2 regions of the Agathobaculum sp. TL06 genome follow, and region 1 is predicted to be linked to the other one. Evidence: predicted binding sites of a transcription regulator. Region 1 holds the regulator's gene; the other holds the start of a gene.
The links. The regulator Rex, encoded in region 1, represses fermentation and respiration genes when NADH is low (regulators of the CRP and FNR family bind a similar motif). The targets are predictions, from matches to a motif close to ATTGTTAANNNNTTAACAAT.
Positions count from the first base shown of each region.

Region 2: the regulator Rex is predicted to act here: its motif matches at 1,639-1,658, upstream of ACYQ3S_RS11015 (acetyl-CoA C-acetyltransferase).

Region 1 covers NZ_BAAGGY010000010.1:25-11,423, reverse strand. Annotated here, with positions in the region: gene spo0A (sporulation transcription factor Spo0A) at 1-2, shown strand, start outside; gene polA (DNA polymerase I) at 120-2,753, shown strand; gene ACYQ3S_RS07245 (low molecular weight protein arginine phosphatase) at 2,834-3,265, shown strand; gene rimI (ribosomal protein S18-alanine N-acetyltransferase) at 3,262-3,696, shown strand; gene ACYQ3S_RS07235 (GNAT family N-acetyltransferase) at 3,703-4,632, shown strand; gene ACYQ3S_RS07230 (hypothetical protein) at 4,785-5,036, shown strand; gene tsaD (tRNA (adenosine(37)-N6)-threonylcarbamoyltransferase complex transferase subunit TsaD) at 5,041-6,066, shown strand; gene ACYQ3S_RS07220 (aconitate hydratase) at 6,278-8,203, shown strand; gene ACYQ3S_RS07215 (isocitrate/isopropylmalate family dehydrogenase) at 8,301-9,458, shown strand; gene ACYQ3S_RS07210 (redox-sensing transcriptional repressor Rex) at 9,490-10,128, shown strand; gene metA (homoserine O-acetyltransferase MetA) at 10,159-11,073, opposite strand.
Region 2 covers NZ_BAAGGY010000017.1:860-12,258, forward strand. Annotated here, with positions in the region: gene ACYQ3S_RS11010 (acyl CoA:acetate/3-ketoacid CoA transferase) at 1-1,543, shown strand, start outside; gene ACYQ3S_RS11015 (acetyl-CoA C-acetyltransferase) at 1,730-2,917, shown strand; gene ACYQ3S_RS11020 (enoyl-CoA hydratase-related protein) at 3,040-3,855, shown strand; gene ACYQ3S_RS11025 (3-hydroxyacyl-CoA dehydrogenase family protein) at 3,901-4,770, shown strand; gene ACYQ3S_RS11030 (nucleoside recognition domain-containing protein) at 4,939-5,466, opposite strand; gene ACYQ3S_RS11035 (nucleoside recognition domain-containing protein) at 5,603-6,187, opposite strand; gene ACYQ3S_RS11040 (AbrB/MazE/SpoVT family DNA-binding domain-containing protein) at 6,300-6,542, shown strand; gene ACYQ3S_RS11045 (sporulation transcriptional regulator SpoIIID) at 6,577-6,873, opposite strand; gene ACYQ3S_RS11050 (TetR/AcrR family transcriptional regulator) at 7,018-7,593, opposite strand; gene ACYQ3S_RS11055 (sodium ion-translocating decarboxylase subunit beta) at 7,775-8,926, opposite strand; gene ACYQ3S_RS11060 (biotin/lipoyl-containing protein) at 8,942-9,325, opposite strand; gene ACYQ3S_RS11065 (OadG family protein) at 9,341-9,679, opposite strand; gene ACYQ3S_RS11070 (pyruvate carboxylase subunit B) at 9,682-11,049, opposite strand; tRNA gene ACYQ3S_RS11075 (tRNA-Arg) at 11,368-11,399, shown strand, end outside.

The sequences.
Region 1 (11,399 bases):
AAGGAATATGGGCGCGGGACGGGGCGGAAGCCCCGTCCCTTATTTTGTCTGGAAATACGGCTGGTAATAGGATATAATATATGATAAGAAAAATTTGTTGAATGATGGGGAATACGCGCATGAAAATCATGGTGATCGATGGAAACAGTATACTCAACCGCGCTTTTTATGGTATCCGCCAGCTCTCCAACCATGAAGGGCTGCCGACCAACGCGGTGTACGGGTTCTTGGCCACGTTGTTCAAGCTCAGGGAGGATGAAAAGCCCGACCGTACGGTTGTGTGCTTTGACGTGCGGGAGAAAACCTTCCGCCATTTGAAATTTGATTCCTACAAGGCAACCCGCAAGGGGATGCCGGACGAACTGGCGGCGCAGCTACCGGTGATGAAAGAAACGCTCGATGCGATGGGTGTGGTACGCTGCGAGCTGGCAGGGTATGAGGCGGACGACCTGATCGGCACGATCAGCCGGAAAGCGGATGAAAACGGCGACGCCTGCGTGGTCGTGACGGGCGACCGCGACAGCCTGCAGCTCATCGGCGGCGGGACGACTGTGCTTCTGGTTTCCACCAAAATGGGGCAGACGACCTATGAAACCTATGATACGGATAAGTTCCGTGAAAAATACGGCTTCGATCCGATTCGCCTGATCGATCTGAAAGCGCTCATGGGGGATGCGTCGGATAATATTCCGGGCGTGCCGGGCATCGGGGAAAAGACGGCGATGCAGCTGCTGCATGATTTCGGCTCGCTGGAAGGCGTGTACGCGAACCTGGAGGATGAAAAAATCAAAAAAGGTGCGCGCGCAAAGCTGGAAGCGGGCGCGCAGTCCGCGAAAGACAGCTATTGGCTCGCGACCATTGACCGCAACGCGCCGCTTGCGCTGGATGTTGCAAACCTGCCGGAGGAACATCGGGACGATGCGGCGCTTTATGAGCTGCTGACCCGCCTGGAATTTAAAAACTTTATCAAAAAGCTTGGGCTGAGCGGCGAGCATGCCGCGCCCAGGCTGCCGGAGCTTCGGACGCAGCGCATCCAAAATGCCGCCGAAGCGTTTGGGCTGCTCGACGCGCTGACCGAAGCGGGCCGCGTGTTTGCAGTGATTCCGGAAACGCTGGGCGCGCTGTGCCTGCTGGAAGCGGATACGGCGGCGATGCTGTTTGCGGATGACTTTGCGGATGCGGATTGGGATGCGCTGCTGCGCCGTCTGTTCGGCGGCGCGATCGAGCTGGTGCTGCATGATGCGAAGCCCGTGGCGGCGGCGCTGCTTGCGCGCGGCATCCAGCCGGAGGGGATTGCGTTCGACACCTGCCTCGCCGCGTATCTGCTGGACCCGACGCAGTCCGGATATGACCTGCCGCGCGTGGCGCTGGCATATTGCAGCACCGAACTGCCCGAGCTTGACTTGGACGATCCGGCCGCCGTATCGCCGCTCGGCGGGCAGGAACAGACGGAACAGGCATGCGCGCGCCATGTAGGAGCGGTGCGCGCGATCTATCAGGAAGCCGCATCCAGGGTGGAAGAACTGGGCATGCGCAAGCTGTACTACGAGATCGAACTGCCGCTGATGCGCATTCTGGCTGAAATGGAAACCGCGGGCTGTGCGGTCGCGCCGGACGAGCTGCGCGCGTTTGGGGAGCGGCTGGACGTCCGCATCCATGAGCTGGTCGCGCAGATCTACCGCGACGCGGATGGAGAATTCAATATCAACAGCCCCAAGCAGCTCGGCGAGGTGCTGTTTGAAAAGCTGCATCTGCCCGCGCCGAAAAAGACCAAGACCGGCTATTCGACCAACGTGGACGTGCTGGAGCGCATCGCGGAAGATCATCCGATCGTTCCCAGGATACTGGAATACCGGCAGCTTACCAAGCTGAAGAGCACCTATGTGGATGGGCTGCTCAAGGTGGTCAGCCAAAAGGACGGGCGTATTCATACGCATTTTCAGCAGACTGTGACCGCGACAGGCCGGCTGTCCTCGACCGACCCGAACCTGCAGAACATTCCGGTGCGCACCGAACTGGGGCGTGAGCTGCGGCGCATGTTCGTCGCGCCCGACGCGGAGCATGTGCTGATCGACGCGGATTACTCGCAGATCGAACTGCGGGTGCTTGCGCATATCTCGCAGGACGCGCACATGATCGAGGCGTTCCGGTCCGGACAGGATATCCACGCCGCGACCGCGGCCAAGGTATACCATGTGCCGCTGGACGAGGTCACGCCGCAGATGCGCTCCTCCTGCAAGGCGGTCAATTTCGGCATTGTGTACGGGATATCGGATTTTTCGCTTGCACAGGATATCGGCGTGACCCGTAAGGAAGCGGGCGAGTTCATCCGCACCTATCTGGCGACCTATCCGGGCGTTGCAAAATATATGGAGGATATCAAGGAAAGCGCGCGGGAAAAGGGCTATGTGTCCACGCTGTTCGGCCGCCGCCGCGCGCTGCCCGAACTGAAAAGCAAAAATTTCAATATCCGTTCGTTCGGGGAGCGTGTGGCGATGAATACGCCCATCCAGGGGACCGCGGCGGACATCATCAAGATCGCCATGGTGCGGGTACGCGACCGTCTGCTGCGCGAGGGCCTGGAGAGCCGGCTTATCCTGCAGGTCCACGACGAATTGATCTTGGAGGCGCCAAAAACCGAACAGGAGACCGCGATGCGCCTGCTCAAGGAGGAAATGGAAGCTGCGTTCGCTATGGACGCGCCTCTGGTGGCGGAGGCCAAGGCGGGACATAGCTGGTACGACACAAAGTGATTCTGCCCGAACCGACCGGTTTGAGGGGAGAGGGCGCACCGCGCGCGGCGCGGGCCGTTTTTGACAGGGGGAATTCCAAAATGGACGACATCATTTTCATCTGCACGGGCAACACCTGCCGTTCGCCGATGGCCGAGGGGCTGTTCCGCGCGCGCGGCGGGGAGGAGAAGACCGGTCTGACGGTGGCGTCCGCCGGACTGTTCACCCAGGACGGCCTGCCTGCGTCGCCAAACGCGGTCACGGCGGCGGCTGAACTGGGCGCGGACATCGCAGCGCACCGCTCGCGCATGCTCACGCCCGAACTGGTGCAGGAGGCGCGTTATCTGGTCTGCATGACAGGCGCCCATTACGACCGCTTGTGCGAGTTGTTTCCCGCCTGTGCGGACAAGATATTCACCCTGCTGCCGGAGGACGTTTCCGATCCGTTTGGCGGCGATCTGGATACCTACCGCCGCGCGGCGGCCGAGATCGACCGGGGGGTAAGCGGCATCATCGGGAGGCTTGCGGAATGACGGTCGTACCCATGCAGGAGCGTCACCTGGCCGCGCTCGCGGAGATCGAAAAGGTGTGCTTCCACGCGCCGTGGAGCGCGGATATGCTGCGAGAAGAGCTGGGAAAAGGCCTGTTCCTGGTTGCGGAGCGGGACGGCGCGGCGGTCGGCTATGTGGGCTGCCAGACCGTGCTGGACGAGGGGTACATCACCAATGTTGCGGTATCGCCGGGCTGCCGCCGGCAGGGCATCGGCCGCGCGCTGATCGGGGCGCTCGTCTCATGCGCGAAAGTGCAGGGGCTGGCCTTCGTTACGCTGGAGGCGCGCGCGTCCAATATGCCCGCGATTGCCCTGTATGAGAACGCGGGCTTCCAAAAGGTGGGCGTGCGAAAGAATTTTTACACTGCGCCCGCTGAGGACGCGCTACTGATGACATTTTTTCTGAAAGGATGAGGCTGGATGGAGCTCCGGTTTGTCGATGCGGAAAACACCGATCTGCTGGAACTGGCGGGCAGGCTGGACGAATATTATTTTTCGATCGTGGGCGAGGTGCATCGCCGCTATGCGAAATATAACGACCCGCATCTGTTCGGCTGCCGGCTGGTCGCTTATGAGGATGGGCGCGCGGCAGGCTGCGGCTGCTGGAAGCGGACGGACGCGCATACCGTGGAACTGAAACGCATTTATGTGCGGCCGGAATACCGCCGGCGGGGGATTGCGGGCGCGGTCATCCGCGCGCTGGAGGGCAACGCGGCGGAGCAGGGCTATACGCGCGCTGTTTTGGAAACCGCGCGGACTACCGGGGATTCGGCGGCGCTTTACCGGAAGCTGGGATACCGTACAATGCCCTATTATGGGAGTCCGGCCGGCGCGGAAAACTGCCTTTGCTTTGAAAAGGCGCTGGGGGCGGCGGATAAAAAACGGGCGGCGCTTCGCTTTGTCGATGTGACCAATCCGGATCTGGCAGCGCTGGTTGCGGAGCTGGATGGATATTTCCATGCGGGCTGGGGCTCGGTGGCGGAAAAGTACAAGGCGTATCACGCGTTGGATGGGATGGCCTGCGCGGTGGTGGCTTACATAGGGGAACGGCCGGCAGGCTGCGGCTGCTGGCGCGCGTATGATCCGGTAACGGCGGAGATCAAGCGGATGTATGTCCGGCCGGAATACCGAAGAAGCGGGACGGCGGGCGAAATCGTGGCCGCGCTCGAACGGCACGCCGCCGCGAGCGGGTGCCACCGCGCGGTGCTGGAAACCGGCGCGGACATGCCGGACGCGATCGTGTTTTATCAGAAGCAGGGGTACCGGCTGGTGCCGAATTTCGGCGATTTCGCGGGGGACGAGATCTGCGTATGCATGGAAAAAGAGATATCGGATGGCACGATGCGGTAACCGGAAAGGGGAGAAAGAGATGATGCTTTTGGCGGCCCTTTTGGCCGGCGCCGTGCTGTGTGCCTGTTCTTTCTGCCATGCGCATGCCGGCCGGCCTGTAGCAGAGCGGCGAGGGATAAGAAATGTTTGCTTTGGATAAAGGAGACAGGAAAATGATTACGCCGATGAACCGCGAGCAGATTTTATGCACCAATACGCAGGAGGACTTTTTCGAGGCGCAGCAGGCGCTCAGCCGTGAACAGATCGCGTTTCGCACAGAGGTGCGGGACAATGCGCAGCGCATGCTGCAGCGGCAGGACGTGCTGGGGCTCCGCGCGCAGTATCCGCGGGAGTACCGGATCTATGTACACAGGCAGGACGCGGAACTGGCGCGTCATATTTTACAATACGGAAACAACGGGTGAAACAATGAGGATTTTGGCAATCGAGTCCTCCTGCGACGAAACGGCGGCCGCCGTGGTCGAGGATGGACGGAACATACTTTCCAGCGTGGTGGACACGCAGATCGAAACGCACGCGCTGTATGGGGGCGTGGTGCCGGAAATCGCGTCGCGGCGGCACATGGAGGCGGTTGTGCGCGTGACGGAAAAGGCGCTGGCCGATGCGGGCATGGACAAGCGCGCGGTGGACGCGGTGGCGGCGACCTGTGCGCCGGGGCTGATCGGCGCGCTGCTGGTCGGCGCGAACTTCGGGAAATCGCTGGCGTTTGCGCTGCAAAAGCCCTTTATTCCGGTGCATCATATCCGCGGGCATATCGCGGCGACCTATCTGGCGTATCCCGATCTCAAGCCCCCGTTCTTGACGCTGATCGCGTCCGGCGGACACAGCGAAATCGTGATGGTGCGCGGTTATACGGATTTTGAGATCCTCGGCGGCACGCGGGACGACGCGGCGGGCGAGGCGTTCGATAAGGTCGCGCGCGTGCTCGGCGTGGGCTATCCGGGCGGCCCGAAGATCGACAGGCTCGCGCAGGAGGGCGACCCGACGCGCTACAAGCTGCCGGATTCGCACATCAAGGACGCGCCGCTTGACTTCTCTTTTTCCGGCCTCAAGACCGCGGTCATCAATCTGGCGCACAACGCGGAGCAGAAAGGCGAAACGCTGGACAAAAACGGCCTTGCGGCCTCGTTTTGTGCGGCGGTCGTGCATACGCTGGTGCCGCGCCTGGAGATGGCGGCGCAGCGGACGCATGCGCGGCGCGTGGTCTGCGCGGGCGGCGTGGCGGCTAACTCGTTCCTGCGCGCGGCGCTGCAGGAGATGGCGAAGCGCACCCACACCAGGCTCTACCTGCCGCCGCTTTCCCTGTGCGGGGATAACGCGGCCATGATCGGGAGTCAGGCATATTATGAATACCTTGCAGGCAATGTGGGTCTGACCCTGCAGAATGCTTTCGCAACAGCGGAGATCGGTGCGAATATTTGTGAAAAGCGATAGCGAAAAGGTCTTTTCAAAAGATAAGGAATGTTGTAAAATAGAAGTGGTTTTTGCGTTGCAAAGGCCGCTTCTGTTTTGTTTTTGGGCACGGTATGCCGCGCATGCCGTGGAGAAGGCTGTGGAAGCCGCAACGGACCCGCTTTGCAGCGGCGGGGCGCGGCGGGCGCAACTATCGCCGCGTATGGGACATAAAGGAGTGTAAGAAACACAAATGGGTATGACAATCGCACAGAAAATTCTGAAGGCGCATCTGGTGGACGGAGAAATGGTCCAGGGACAGGAGATCGGTCTCCGGATCGACCAGACGCTCACGCAGGATGCTACCGGCACCATGGCCTACCTCCAGTTTGAGGCAATGGGCGTCGACCAGGTCAGGACCGAGCGGTCGGTCGCGTATATCGACCACAATACCCTGCAGTCCGGCTTCGAAAACGCGGACGACCACAAGTATATCGGCTCGGTGGCCAAAAAGCACGGCATCTACTATTCCAAGGCGGGCAACGGCATCTGCCATCAGGTGCATCTGGAGCGCTTCGGCGCGCCGGGCAAAACCCTGATCGGCTCGGACAGCCACACCCCGACCGGCGGCGGCATCGGCATGCTGGCGTTCGGCGCGGGCGGCCTGGACGTGGCGGTCGCGATGGGCGGCGGCGCGTACTACATCCCCATGCCCAAGATGGTGCGCGTCAACCTGACGGGCAAGCTGTCCCCGTGGGTTTCCGCCAAGGACGTTATCCTGGACGTGCTGCGCCAGATGACCGTTAAGGGCGGCGTGGGCAAGATCGTCGAGTACGCGGGTGAGGGCGTTGCGACGCTGTCCGTGCCTGAGCGCGCGACCATCACCAACATGGGCGCCGAGCTGGGCGCGACGACCTCGGTGTTCCCGTCCGACGGGGAAACCAGGCGCTTCCTCGAGGCGCAGGGCCGCGGTGATGTGTGGGTCGAGCTGTCCTCTGATCCGGACGCGGTGTACGACGAGGAATACACGGTCGACCTGTCCGCGCTCGAGCCGCTGGCTGCGATGCCGCACATGCCGGACAATGTCAAGCCGGTCGCTGAGATCGGCGCGATCAAGGTCAATCAGTGCTGCATCGGCTCCTGCACCAATTCCTCCTATTACGATATGATGAAAGTCGCGTCCATCCTCAAGGGCAAAACCGTGCATCCGGACGTTTCGCTCACCATCAGCCCGGGCTCCAAGCAGGTGTTTAACATGCTCGCGCAGAACGGCGCGCTGGCGGATATCATCGCGGCGGGCGCGCGCATCCTTGAGTGCGCCTGCGGTCCCTGCATCGGCATGGGGCAGTCGCCGGAGTCCGCGGGCGTGTCCCTGCGCACCTTCAACCGCAACTTTGAGGGCCGCTCGGGTACGCAGGACGCGCAGATCTATCTGGTATCGCCCGAGGTCGCGGCGGCGAGCGCGCTCGCGGGCGTGCTGACCGACCCGCGCACGCTGGGAGAAATGCCGGCGATCGAAATGCCGGAGCATTTCGTCATCAACGACAACATGATTGTAAAGCCCGCGGAAAATCCGGCCGAGGTCGAGGTCGTGCGCGGCCCGAACATCAAGCCGTTCCCGCTGGGCAAGGCGCTGGAAGCGTCCTATACGGGCCGCGTCGTACTCAAGACCGAGGACAACATCACCACCGACCATATCCTGCCGGCGGGCGCGAAGCTGCTGCCCTACCGCTCGAACGTGCCGTACTACTCGAATTACTGCTTTATCAACGTCGATCCGGAATTTCCGGCGCGCTGCAAGGAGCAGGGCGGCGGCGTGATCGTCGGTGGCGCCAACTACGGCCAGGGCTCGTCGCGCGAGCACGCGGCGCTCGTCCCGCTGTATCTGGGCGTCAAGGCCGTGCTGTGCAAGTCGTTCGCCCGTATCCATAAGGCCAATCTGGTCAACTCGGGCATCCTGCCGCTGACCTTTGCCGATCCGGCGGACTACGACGCGATCAGCCTGCTGGATGAGATCGCGCTGCCGCATGTGCTGGAGGAAATCAAAAACGGCGGTCAGGTTACCGTGGTGTGCGGCGGCAGGACCTTCAAGGCGGACTGCGACGTTTCCGACCGTCAGCGTGGCGCGCTGCTCGCGGGCGGCACGCTCAACTATGCCAAGGAACAGGCGGCGCAATAAGGAAAAGAGGAGAGAGGCGCTTTCCCAGCCTCCTCTTTCTTGACAGGATGCAGAAAATTTGTTAAAATAATATCAATGGTATGAGGAGGACACCGTTATGTCGATCGACCAGTCCATTCTGGATAAATTTGAAGCAGTGGTAGAAAGCCAGCTTGCGCGCATCGCGGATATGAAAGCACAGGATGACTTTATTGACTATACAAAGCTTGACAAGCTCATCATCGGCGTGTGCGGCGGCGACGGTATCGGCCCGATGATCACCGGCATGGCGCAGCACGCGCTCGAGGCCCTGCTGGCCGACAAGGTCAAGGCGGGGAAAGTGGAGTTCCGTGTGATAGACGGGCTGACCATCGAGCGTCGCGCTGAGCTGGGCTACGCCATCCCGCCCGATGTGATGGAGGAGCTCAAACAGTGCCATGTAATTCTCAAGGGGCCGACCACGACCCCGCGCAAGGGCGATCCGTGGCCGAATGTGGAATCCGCGAATGTGGCGATGCGCAAAGCGCTCGACCTGTTCGCCAACGTGCGTCCAGTCAAGGTGCCTGAGCTGGGGATCGACTGGACGTTCTATCGCGAAAACACCGAGGGCGGCTATGCGGTCGGCTCGCAGGGCGTGCAGATTGCGGACGATCTGTTCATCGACTTTACGGTGGCGACCTCGCAGGGCTGCGAGCGCATCGCGCGCCTGGCGTTTGATTACGCGCGCAAGACCGGCAAGAACCGCGTCTCCTGCGTGACCAAGGCCAATATCATCAAGACCACGGACGGCAAATTCCTCGACACCTGCCAGCGGGTTGCAAAGGAGTATCCGGAGGTCGAGTTCGACGACTGGTACATCGATATCATGACCGCGAAGCTTCTGGACGAAAAACGCCGCCGCGATTTCAAGGTGGTCGTGCTGCCCAACCTGTACGGCGATATCATCACCGACGAGGCGGCCGAGATTCAGGGCGGCGTAGGCACCGCGGGTTCGGCCAATATCGGCAAGCGTTACGCGATGTTCGAGGCCATTCACGGCTCCGCGCCGCGCATGGTGCAGGAGGGGCGCGCCCAGTACGCGGACCCGTCCTCCGTGCTGCGCGCCTCCGTGATGCTGCTCGAGCATATCGGTGAGATCGAGTTGGCGAATAAGCTCGACCGTGCGCTCGATATCTGCATGTTTGAAGAGAAAAAGGTAGTGGTCAATGGACGTGATACCGGCGCGACCGCGCAGGAATTCACGGATTATGTACTGGAAACGATTGCGAAGCTGTAATTTTGTGATGGGAAAGAGAGGATGAAAACCTGTGGAGCGCAAACAAGAGGTCTCCAAGGCGGTGGTGCAGCGTCTGCCGCGCTACTACCGCAATATTTGTGAGCTGAAAGCAGAGGGCGTACAGCGCATTTCCTCGCGCGCCCTGGCTGAGCGTATGGGGCTGACCGCTTCACAGATCCGGCAGGATTTCAACTGCTTTGGTGGATTTGGCCAGCAGGGATATGGATACAATGTAGATAAGCTGCAGGAGGAGCTGGGCGCTATTCTCGGGCTCAGCGCCGGCCGCACGGCGGTATTGATCGGTGCGGGCAACCTGGGACGGGCCTTGCTCAACAACTTCGATTTTTCGGCCAGCGGCTTCAAGCTGCTGTGTGCGTTTGACGCGAATGAGGAGTTGGTGGGCAAAAAATTCGGCGGGCATGAGGTGCGCAGCAGCAGTACGCTGTTTGAATTTGTCGACCGACGCAAGCCGGATGTTGCTGTTCTGACGATTCCGCGCACCCATGCGCCCGATTTGGCGCACGAGCTGGTCGATCATGGTATCCGCGGCCTGTGGAACTTCACGGGCGAGGACCTGCATCTGGAGGGGCTGGGCGTTCCGGTCGAGAATGTACACCTGTCTGACAGCCTGATGACGCTGTGCCATCTGGTCGGCATGGAAGAGGCATAAAAAAAGAAGCGGCTTGAAGCCGCTTCTTTTTTATATTTTATCGAGGGAATAGGGCGTGGTCTGATAAACATAGTAGTTGACCCAGTTGGTATAGAAAAGGTGCGCGTGTGCTTTCCAGGTGACCAGGATATCGTCGCTGGGGTCGTTGTTCCTGAAATAGTGCAGGGGGATCTCGGGGTTCAGGCCCTTGGCGAGATCGCGTTCATATTCTTTTTTTAGGGTGTCCGAATCATATTCCCCGTGACCAAGCACGAAAATCTGCCGTCCGTTCATCGCCTCAACCAGATAAACACCAGCCTCGTGGGATTCCGCCAACAGGCGCAGGCGGTCATCCTTGCGGATATCGGACGCATGTACCTCGGTGTGGCGTGAATGCGGGGCGCAGAACACGTCGTCGAAGCCGCGCAGGAGGGGCTCTTTCGGAAAAAGCACATGATGCTTGAAAATGCCGGACATCTTCCGCGGCAAGGGATATTTGGGAATGCCGTAGTGGTGGTAAAGGCCTGCCTGCGCGCCCCAACAGATATACAGCGTGGAATGTACATGGGTTTTCGTCCAGTCCATGATGCGGACCAGCTCATCCCAATACTCAACTTCTTCAAACGGCATGTTTTCGATGGGGGCGCCGGTGATGATAAAACCGTCATACTTTTGATCGCGGATATCGTCAAATGTTTTGTAGAATGTGAGCAGATGGTCTTCGGGGGTGTTTTTTGAATGATAGGTCTTCGTTTGGATCAGGTCGACTTCTATCTGAATCGGTGTGTTGGACAAGCAGCGCAGGATCTGGGTTTCGGTCACGATCTTGAGCGGCATCAGGTTGAGCAGCGCAATGCGCAGCGGGCGGATGTCCTGCGTTGTTGCACGGTGCTCGGTCATCACAAATATGTTTTCGCTTTCCAGAATCGCACGCGCGGGCAAACTGTCGGCTATTTTTATAGGCAAGCCAGCGACCTCCTTTATACCATTGGTTCCGATAGAAAAATTATAGCAGAAAAGCGCCGGAAGGACAAGGGAGGAAAAGAAAACCGAAGCAAAAGGGGAAGGAAGGTATTGACAAAGGAGCGGGGGAAATAGTATAGTAAACGAGCCGCGCGAGAGCGGTGCGGAAAAAGCTGAAAAAAGAAGAAAAAAGTTCTTGACAAACAGCTTAGGGTTTGATATACTAAATAAGCTGCTTCGGAAGGGGCGGCGGCCGGAAAAGTTCGGAAAAGAGAAAGAACGGCTCGAAAATCTGAAAAAAAGATTGAAAAAAGTTCTTGACAAAGCGA
Region 2 (11,399 bases), on a different contig from region 1:
GGAAGAGGCCGCCCTGAAAGTACAGGACGGCGACACGATCGCCACCGGCGGCTTCGTCTCCTGCGCCTGTCCGGAGACCCTGTCCAAGGCGCTGGAAAAGCGCTTTCTGGAGACCGGCCATCCGAACAACCTGACGCTGTTCTTCGCGGCCGGCCAGGGCCACCGCGACGGCACCGGCGGCGACCACTACGGCCACGAGGGCATGGTAAAGCGCGTCATCGGCGGCCACTGGGACCGTGCGCCCCGTCTGGGCGAGCTGGCGCTGGCCAACAAGATTGAGGCGTACAACCTGCCGCAGGGCGTTATTTCGCATATGTACCGCGATATCGCGGCGCACAACATCGGCACGATCACCCACGTCGGCCTCAAGACCTTTGCCGACCCGCGCAACGGCGGCGGCAAGCTCAACGACGTGACCAAGGAGGATCTGGTCAAGGTCATCAACATCGAGGGGCAGGAGCGCCTGCTGTATAAGGGCTTCCCGATCAACGTGGTGTTCCTGCGCGCTTCCTACTGCGACGAATACGGCAACTGCACCGTACACCGCGAGATCGGCCCGCTGGACGTGACCGCGATGGCGCAGGCGTGCAAAAACTCGGGCGGCAAGGTCATCGTGCAGGTCGAAAAGATCGTGCAGGGCGGCTCGCTCGATCCGAAGCTGGTGGCGATCCCGGGCATTTATGTGGATTCGGTCGTCGTTGGCTCGGAGGAGGAAAACATGCAGTGCCTCGGCATGCCGTATGACGGCGCGCTGACCGGCGAATTCCGCATTCCGGTGGACGCCATCCCGCCCATCCCGATGGACGCCAAGAAGATCATCGCCCGCCGCGCGGCCATGGAGCTGCCGCCGGACGCGATCGTCAACCTCGGCACCGGCGCGCCGGAAAAAATTGCCAACGTCGCCGCTGAAGAGGGCATCTCGGACAAGATGACCCTGACCGTCGAGGCCGGCTCGATCGCGGGCGTCCCCTATGGCGGCACCCAGTTCGGCGCGGCCGCCAACGCAATGTGCATCATCCCGCACAACGTACAGTTTGACTTTTACCAGGGCGGCGGCCTGGACGTCGCGTTCCTCGGCCTGGCCGAAACCGCGCCCAACGGCGACCTGAACGTGTCCAAGTTCGGCACCCGTCTGGCCGGCGCGGGCGGATTCATCGACATCACCCAGAATGCCAAAAAGGTCGTCTACTGCGGCACGTTTACCGCTAAGGGCCTCAAGACCGAGTGCCGCGACGGCAAGCTGGTCATCACCCAGGAGGGCGCGAAGAAAAAGTTCGTCAACGCGGTCGAGCACATCACGTTCTCCGGCGACTATGCCAACGAGGTTCACCAGCCCGTCCTGTACATCACCGAGCGCTGCGTGTTCGAGCTGCGTCCGGAGGGCGTCACCCTGGTCGAAATCGCGCCCGGCATCGACCTGCAGACCCAGGTGCTCGATCAGATGGAATTCGCGCCCCAGATCGCCCGCCAGGCGGACGGTTCGATCAAGCTGATGGACGCGCGTATTTTCCGCGATGAACTGATGGGTCTGGCAAACGATTAATTCCCGATTTATTCCTTGTGTGTGTTGTGCAAGTTATGGGTATTTTAAGATTTGGGCCATATTCCTTACAAAAACCCCTTGCATTTTTCTGCACATTTGATAAAATATTAACGAACTCGTTAAGAGATGTCACAAACTGCTGCGCCGGCGTCACCGGCGTAAGAGAAGAAAAGGAGAAACAGCCAAATGAACGTTTATATCTGTTCCGCAGCCCGTACCGCGATCGGTACTTACGGCGGCACCCTCCGCGACGTACCCGCAGCCCAGCTCGGCGTTGTTGCCGCCAATGCGGCGATCGAGCGCGCCGGTGTGGACAAGGAAGCGATCGATGAAGTAATGTTCGGCCAGGTGCTGCAGGGCGGCTGCGGCCAGAACGTTGCCCGTCAGGTCCTGATCGGCGCGGGCCTGCCGATCACCACCCCCGCCATGACCCTCAACAAGGTCTGCGCGTCCTCCATGCGCGCAATTTCGCTCGGTTCCCAGATCATCCGTTCCGGCGAGGATCAGCTCATGCTGGTCGGCGGCGTTGAGTCCATGTCCGGCGCACCGTACGTTTCCCACAACGTGCGCTGGGGCGCGCGCATGAACGACGTCAAGCTGGTCGATATGATGGTTCATGACGGCGTATTTGATATTTTCAACCAGTACCACATGGGCATCACCGCGGAAAACGTTGCCGAGCAGTACGGCATCACCCGCGAGATTCAGGACCAGATCGGCTACGAGTCCCAGATGAAGGCCGCCAAGGCGATTTCCTCCGGCCGCTTCAAGGACGAGATCGTTCCGGTAGAGGTCAAGAAGAAGAAGGAAACCGTTATTTTCGATACCGACGAGCACTGCCGCCCGCAGACCACGCTGGAAGGCCTGGCCAAGCTGCGTCCGGCGTTCAAGAAGGACGGTACCGTCACCGCGGGCAACGCTTCCGGCATCAACGACGCCGGCGCCGCGATGATTATCGCGTCCGAGGATTATGTGAAGGCGCACGGCCTCAAGCCGCTCGTCAAGATCCGTTCGTTCGGCTCTGTCGGCTGCGACCCGTCCATCATGGGCGTCGGCCCGATCGAGTCCACCCGCCAGGCACTCAAACGCGCCGGCCTGACCGTTGCCGACCTCGACCTGGTCGAGTCCAACGAGGCGTTTGCCGCGCAGGCCGCTGCGGTCAACCGCGAGCTGGGCTTTGATATGGACAAGGTCAACGTCAACGGCGGCGCGATCGCGCTGGGCCACCCGATCGGCGCGGCAGGCTGCCGTATCACCACCACGCTGATCTATGAAATGATCAAGCGCGACTCCACCCTCGGCCTTGCCACCATGTGCATCGGCGGCGGCATGGGCGAAGCGATCGTTGTTGAGCGCGACGAGCTCTGCAAGTAAATCAAACCGGCATGATAGGGGGCTTTTTGCAGGCCCCCTATCTCCAAAGCATTCGATTGCGCAGGTGCGCGGCGCACCTCGTATATAAGATTCCGACATCAATTTGAAGGGAAGTCTTACCAATGACTGATGTAGTAGTTGAAAAGAAAGGCCATGTAGCGGTCGTCAAGATCGAGCACATGAAAGCCATGAACGCGCTGTCCACCGATATGTACGGCCAGCTTGAGGAAGCGTTCGACGAAGTTGCGGCGATGGACGACGTATACTGCGTCGTGCTGACCGGTTCCTCCATGGTAAACAAGAAGGGCAAGACCGTCAACTCCTTCGTGGCCGGCGCGGACATTTCCGAAATGTCCACCCTGTCCGTTGAGGAAGGCAAGAAGTTCGGCAACAACGGCAACCGCGTTTGCTGGAAGATCGAGAACTTCAAGCGTCCGGTCATTGCAGCAATCAACGGCTTCTGCCTGGGCGGCGGCTGCGAGCTGGCGATGTCCTGCGATATCCGCCTTGCATCCGATAACGCGCTGTTCGGCCAGCCCGAGGTCGGCCTGGGCATCACGCCGGGCTGCGGCGGCACGCAGCGTCTGGCCCGCATCGTAGGCCTCGGCAAGGCTAAGGAGCTTATTTATACCGCCCGCGGCAACTACACCGCGCAGCAGGCGCTGGAGATGGGTCTGGTCAACTACGTTTACCCGCTGGATCAGCTGATGGACGAAGCCATGAAGCTGGCCGAGGAGATCGCGGCGCAGGCGCCGATCGCTGTCGCGCTCTGCAAGGAAGCGATCAACGTCGGCATGCAGACCGACCTGAATTCCGCGCTCAAGCTGGAGGGCAACATCTTCGGCGAGTGCTTCGCAACCGAGGACCAGAAGTACGGCATGGCTTATTTCCTCGATAAGAATAAGGAAAAGCCCGCCAAGGAGTTCAAGAACAAGTAAGCGCGTTTGTTTATCTGCAATCATTGAGAGAGAGGGTTATATAATATGAAAGTTTGTGTATTCGGCGCCGGCAACATGGGCGCGCGCATTACGGAAGTTTTCCTGACCAACGGCCATGAGGTAACGATGCTTGACGTAAAGCAGGAGTTCATCGACCGCGGCGTTAAGACCATCACCAACGACCTGTCCTTCCTCGTCAAGAAGGAAAAAATGACCGAAGAGAAGAAGAACGAGCTGCTCGCTTCCCTCAAGACCTCGCTGGACCGCAAGGCTGCCGCCGACGCCGACTTCATCATGGAAGTCATTCTGGAGCGCATGGACCTGAAGAAAGAGCTTCTGCAGGAGCTGGACCAGATCTGCCCGGCGCACACCATCTTCGGCTCCAACACCTCCGCGCTGTCCATCACCGAGATGGCCGCCAGCGTACCGAACCGCGCTGACAAGGTGATCGGCTGCCACTTCTTCAATCCGGCTCAGATCATGAAGCTGGTCGAGGTTACCCGCGCGATTCAGACCTCGGACGAGACGTTCCAGACCGCGTTCGACCTGATGGCTTCCCTGGGCAAGACTCCGGTATCGGTCAACGAAGGCCCTGGCTTTGTCGTAAACCGTATCCTGATCCCGATGATGAACGAGGCCATGGGCATTGTTGCCGACGGCATCGCTTCCCCTGCTGATATCGACGTTGCCATGCAGCTCGGCGCCGGTATGAAGTCCGGCCCGCTCCACACCGCCGACCTGGTTGGCCACGATGTCAACCTGGCGATCATGGAGACGCTGTACCGCGAGACCGGCGATCCGAAGTACCGTCCGCATCCGCTGATGCGCAAGATGGTCCGCGCCGGCTGGCTCGGCGTCAAGACCGGCAAGGGCTTCTTCGAGTACGACGAGAACGGCAAGGAAATCGTAAAGTAAGAGAATACTATAAAAAGAAAGGACTGTACTTGTACAGTCCTTTCTTTTTGTGAGAAAATCAAACCCCTGAAATATCTTGATTTTTGCACAGTTTTTATGAAGGCGGTTTGGATGATTCTACAATTTTTTCTCAACGTATGGTATTTTTCCTGCAAACACGATATAATGTTACATGTATGGAAAATAGAGCCGCACCATCGCCGCCGATACGGCAAAGGCGGTCAAATCCGCGCAAAGGGCGGCAAACACGGCATAGCGGAGCCGGTTCAGCCCTAAATGACCGCTGTAAACGCTGATCGTGTAGAAGCTGGTTTCGGACGAACCCAGCATGACCGCCGCCACGCGGCCGGCATAGCTGTCCGGTCCGCAGCGCTGCATGATCTCGCTGCCCAGCGCCAAACCGCCGCCGCCGCTGATCGGTTTCAGCAGGGTCAGCGCGGTGCATTCCTTTGGAATGCCAAGCAAATTCAACAGCGGCGCAAGTGCGGCCGCCGCTAAATCGATTGCTCCGGACGCCCGCAGCATGTAAACGACCGTCAGCATGCCGACCATGGTCGGCAGCAGCCCCACAGCCGTTTCCAGGCCGCTTTTGGCGCCGCGCAGAAAAGTGGGAAACACGTCTACCCCTTTATACAGTGCGTATAGCCCCACTGCCGCCAGCAGCATTGGGATAAACGCGCTCTGCAGCATCCGCATGTTTCCTCTCCTTTCCCGCTGGCCCGCGTTTATTTTCAAATTTTAGGAAATATTTTTGGAAATAACAGGCAATTCGACATTTTTTGTGCTTTCCATATGCAATAATACAAATTGTAATCCGAACAGGTATTTCCCCTTATTTTTCATCGGGAAATAGCGGGCGGAGGATACGCGCACTCAACAGGACGACCGCGACAGACGCCACGGACGCCCCCCAAACCGCCGGCATGATGTCAAACGGTGCTGCAGCGCCGCACGACGCGCGTACCGCCGCCACCGTGGACGGGATGATCTGTATGGACGCCGTATTCAAGGTGATCAATGTCAAAACGGTATCCGGCGAACCGCGCCGGCCGGCAAGCGTGTACAGCCGGTCGACCGCGCGCAGCCCCAGCGGCGTTGCCGCATTGGAAAGTCCCAGCAGGTTTGCCGTCACATTGGCGCTCACCAGTTCCATGGCCTCTCTGTCGTTCGCTGCCTTGCCAAACAGCGGCCGAAGCAGGGGCGTAAGCGCATGGGACAGCTTTTGCGCCAATCCGGAAGCGCGGATCACCTCCATCACGCCGCTCCAAAAGCACATCAGGCCGGCGATGCTGATGGCTAACGTGACCGCTTCCGACGCGCCTGTTCCCACTGCGGCAGTGACCGCGTCCAACCGGCCGGTCACCGTCCCGCAAAGCAGGGCCAGGGCCAGAAATGCGACCCAGATTACGGAAAGCATTTACGCCTCTCCCCTCCCTTGTAGAAAAAAGCCGCTCTCCTCCATACAGAGAGCCGCAACATGGATTGATGCTGGCAAAGGAATGAATGAAGAATGAAGGAGTGTATATCAAATGAAATCCACTGGTATTGTCCGTAAGGTTGACGAACTGGGCCGAATCGTACTGCCGATCGAGCTGCGCAGGACGCTCGATATCGATGTGAAGGACGCCCTGGAAATCTATGTGGAGGGCAGCCAAATCATCCTGAAAAAGTACGAGCCTGCCTGCGTCTTCTGCGGCAGCTCAAAGGACGTGATCCACTTCAAGGATAAAAACGTCTGCCGCAGCTGCATTCGCGATTTGGAGTCCATCTGATCGATCTGATGCGTACATAGGCCGGCCACCCTCTTCAGCAAGGGTGGCCGTTCTTTTTTCCCTGCCGCGCGGTATCCCGCCCCGCCTGGGCGCGGTATTTCTCCCGCGTCGCCATGCCGCCGCGGATGTGCCGCTCCTTTTTATTGGTGTACAGCACCTCCTGCACGCGGTCGTACAGCACAGCGTTGAGCTTTTTCAGCCTTGTCGTGATATCCTTATGTACCGTTGATTTGGAAATGCCGAATTTGGCCGCCGTTTGGCGCACCGTCGCCTTTTCTTCGATCATATATTGCGCGAGCCGGACTGCCCGCTCTTCGGGTAAGCCTTTCACGATCGTCCCCCCTGCCTGTCGACGCTTTGATTACTACAAATCTATGCAGCGCAAAAGACAGGTAGAACGCGCTTTTTGCCGGAGTTGCCCCGTCCGGCTGATCCGCAAAACGCGCCACCGTTTTCCGCAAAAAAATGCGCCGCTTCATTTGAGCAGCGCATTGATCCCTTGTGTATGGTATTCCACCAGCCGGTTCAGTCCGGTCCGCACCTCGCGCGGACGGACGCGGTTTTTTAATATCTGCACGGTCCCGTCAATCAGGTTGCGCGCCATGATCTGTGCCAGCAGAAGGCAGTTGTCCTCATCCGTCAGCAGCGGCGCAGTCTTTGCCGCCAGCATATCGATCAGGCTGCTGCGCAGCCCCTCATACCGTGTCCCCTGCGACTGCTCCATAATGAGCAGCAGGCCGTATTTCTCGGCCAGCAGCAAAGAAATGACCTCCTCGGTCAGCAGGACCTGGTATTCGCGCGCGCCGGTGCGCGGGTCAAAGCGCTTGTCGCGAAAGCGCATAATCAGTCGCTTGAGCCCCTCCGCGGCGCCGTCCGTCAGCTCGTAAAACAGCTCCTCCTTGTTTTTGAAGTAATGGTACAGATTGCTCTTGCTGATATTGACCTTATCCGCAATCATCTGCAGAGAGGTCCGGTCGTACCCTTTCTGCAGAAATAGGTGCTGGGATTCCAGCAAAATCTTATGCCGTAGCTCGTCCTTCAAAACCTGCACAATAAAGACCACCCGTTCATTTCTTCCTATATTATAGCATTATGGCGCATTTTGTCAATACAAATGGGTTTTACAGGCGTTAAGACTGCGTCCGTTTTCAGGCCTCCCCGCGCCTCTATTCCCATGGAAAAGGGCGCCGGAATCGTCCGGCGCCCTTGCGCTCTGTTTTTGCGGCGCCCGCTTACGCGCCGAATACTTTCAGCAGGAAGCCCGCCGCGACAGCGGAGCCGATTACGCCCGCAACGTTCGGACCCATGGCGTGCATGAGCAGGAAGTTCGCCGGATTGGCCTTCTGGCCTTCGACCTGCGAAACGCGCGCGGCCATCGGGACCGCGGAAACGCCGGCCGAGCCGATCAGCGGGTTGACCTTGCCGCCCGACAGCTTGCACATGATCTTGCCGAACAGCAGGCCGCCGATCGTGGAGAACATGAACGCGATCAGGCCGAGGACGATGATCTTGATCGTCTCCATGGTCAGGAACTTCTCCGCAACCGCCTTACAGCCGACAGACAGGCCGAGGAAGATGGTCACGATATTACACAGCGTGTTTTGCGCCGTGTCGGACAAACGATCGGTCACGCCGCATTCGCGGAACAGGTTGCCCAGCATCAGCATGCCGATCAGCGGCGCCGTATCCGGAATCAGCAGGATAACCACAGTCGCTACCGCGATGGGGAACACGATCTTCTCGGTCTTGGACACCGGACGGAGCTGCTCCATCTTGATCTCGCGCTCCTTTTTGGTCGTCAGCGCGCGCATCAGCGGCGGCTGTATCAAGGGGATAAGCGCCATATAGGAATACGCGGCGATCGCGATTGCAGGCAGGTAATCCGCAGCCAGGCGTGAGGTGACCAGAATGGCGGTCGGGCCGTCCGCGCCGCCGATAATGCCGATCGACGCGGCTACATTCGGTGCAAAGCCCAGCGCCAGCGCCAACAGGAACGCGGTGAAGATGCCGAGCTGCGCCGCCGCGCCCAGCAGCAGCGAGGACGGCCGCGCGATCAGCGGGCCGAAGTCGGTCATCGCGCCGATGCCGAGGAAAATCAGCGAGGGGTAGATCGCATGCTCCACACCCTGATAGAACACCCACAGCATGCCGGGGCTGGCGCCGTCCGCCGGCGCGTTGAGCAGGCCGGTCAGGGGGAAGTTCGCCAGCAGGATGCCGAACGCGATCGGTACAAGCAGCAGCGGCTCAAACTTTTTGCCGATGCCGAGAAACAGCAGCACAAACGCGATCAGGATCATGACCAGGCTGCGCGGGTCGCTGAACAACGCGGCGAAGCCCGAGCCGGCCAGGATCTCCTCCAGCGCGCCTATAAATGAAAATTGCATGTTACGCGCCTCCCGTTACATCGTGCAAAGCGCCGTACCGGTTTCAACGGTCGCGCCCTTCTGCACGCTGACCGAACCGACGGTGCCATCATGCGGCGCACAGATCTCGTTTTCCATCTTCATCGCTTCCAGGATGAACAGCACGTCGCCCGCCTTTACCGCCTGTCCCGCCGCGCAGCGGACGTCCAGAATCGTACCCGGCATGGGCGCCGCGACGATCTCGCCGCCAGCCGGCGCCGCCGGGGCGGGCGCTGCAGCCGGAGCTGGCGCCGGCGCTGCGGCCGGTGCGGGTGCGGCTGCCGGAGCCGCCGGCGCGCTCCCGACGCAGACCGCGCTTGCGGAGCCCTTGTCCACCTCAACCTCATACTGTTTCCCATTGAGCGTAACCAGATATTTCATTGTTTTCTTTCCCCCTTATACAGCCTTGATAGACTTGAACACGAGCTGGTCGAGCGGAATGCCCGTTTCGTGGCTTACAATCGCCATTACGCATGCCGCCTGCGTTTCGTCGATGCCCTCCAGCACGACCTGCGGCGCTGCGGCCGGCGCGGGCGCAGCAGCAGGCGCAGCGACCGGAGCCGCTGCGGGCCGGGGCGCCGCCGCGACCGGCGCGGCTTTCTTTTCCACGCCGCCGACGATGCGGGATACCACAATGATGATGCCCCACAATAATGCCAGCATCAAAAATACGATCACAAAGCCGGACAGCGCAACCATCACTGCCTCGACCGGACTAAGCGGTCCCTGTATCATAGTCAACCGACCTCCTTGAACGAATAGCTTGCGGTAAAGGTCTGATCGCGGCGGTCAAAATACTGCTCCGCCTGCTGCGGGAACGCGATGTAGGAAAGCACGTCCTCCTCGCTCCGCGCGCGGCCGCCCAGGTAGGCCTTCGCCTCTTCAAATTCCGGCTTGAGCGTATCCGCGAAGCGGCCGGTCATCGGCTGCTCGTCGCCCAGCACCTTTTTCGCCAGTTCCGGATCAATTTTGCCCGGCGCCTTGCCATATTCGCCCTTGATATAGCTTTTGATCTCCTTGCCGATGGATTTATATCGCTCGCCGAGCAGGACGTTGACCGTTGCCTGCACGCCGACCATCTGCGACAGCGGGGTGACAAGCGGCGGGTAGCCCATGTCCTCACGCACGCGGGGAGTCTCCTCCAGCACGGCCTCCAGCTTGTCGATCGCGTTCTGCGCCTTGAGCTGCGCCACCAGGTTGGACAGCATGCCGCCCGGGATCTGGTAGTTGAGCGCGTCGGTCTTGGTGGACAGCACATAGGGGTCGAACAGCCCGTTGGCCGAGAACTTGTCCTTGACCGGCAGGAAGAAGTCGTTTACCTTTTTCAGCTGCTTGCTGTCCACGCCGCAGTCAAAGCCCATCTGCGCCAGCGCATAGACCAGCGACTCGGTCGCGGGCTGGCTGGTGCCGCCGGAGAAGCACGAGGTCGCGCAGTCGATGCCGGCCGCGCCCGCCTCCGCCGCCTTGAGGTAGGTCATATAGCCCAGGCCGGTGGTCGCATGGGTATGCACATAAACCGGCAGCTTGATGTTTTCGCGCAGCGCCGTGACAAGGTCGTAGCATTCCTGCGGCGACATGATGCCCGCCATGTCCTTGATGCAGAGCGAATTGCAGCCAAGCGCTTCGATCTGCTTGCCCAGGGAGACGAACATCTCCAGGTTGTGAATGGGGCTGAGCGTGTAGCAGATACAGCCCTGCGCATGGCCGCCCGCCTTGAGGCATTCATCCACGGCGGTTTCGATGTTGCGCATATCGTTGAGCGCGTCGAAAATGCGGATGATATCCATTCCGTTCTCCACGCTCCTGCGCACGAAGCGGCGGACGGTATCGTCCGAATAATGGTGGTAGCCCAGCAGATTCTGGCCGCGCAGCAGCATCTGCAGCTTGGTGTTTTTCATGTGGGATTTGATTTTGCGCAGCCGCTCCCAAGGATCCTCGTGCAGGTAACGCAGGCAGCTGTCGAACGTCGCACCGCCCCAGCATTCGATCGAATGATAGCCGGCCTTGTCCATATCGTCCAGTACGGCTTCAAAATCGTCAAACGGCATACGGGTTGCGATCAACGACTGCTGTGCATCGCGCAGCACGGTTTCGGTGATGTGCATTTGTTTCACGAATATGCCCTCCTTTACCGGCAAAACAGGGTATGAAAACAAAACTCTACCTACTACCCCATTTTACTTAATTTTATCATAGCACTTTCCTCTCAGGCATGCAATGTTTTTATTTTAACAAAGTTGCTTTGCTTATTTTGTCTGTATTTTCATGCGTTCTTGGATTGACAATCGTCCCGCCATACAGTATGATATAAAAATACTGTGCGTATTGCCTTCCCTTTTTAACCGCGGCGTTGTGCCGCGCAGGGGCTTGCCGGAACGCGTCCCATCTGTTATAATAAAGGTAATCGCAATCAATATATTTATGTCTCCGTACCTCAGCAGGATAGAGGGTCCGC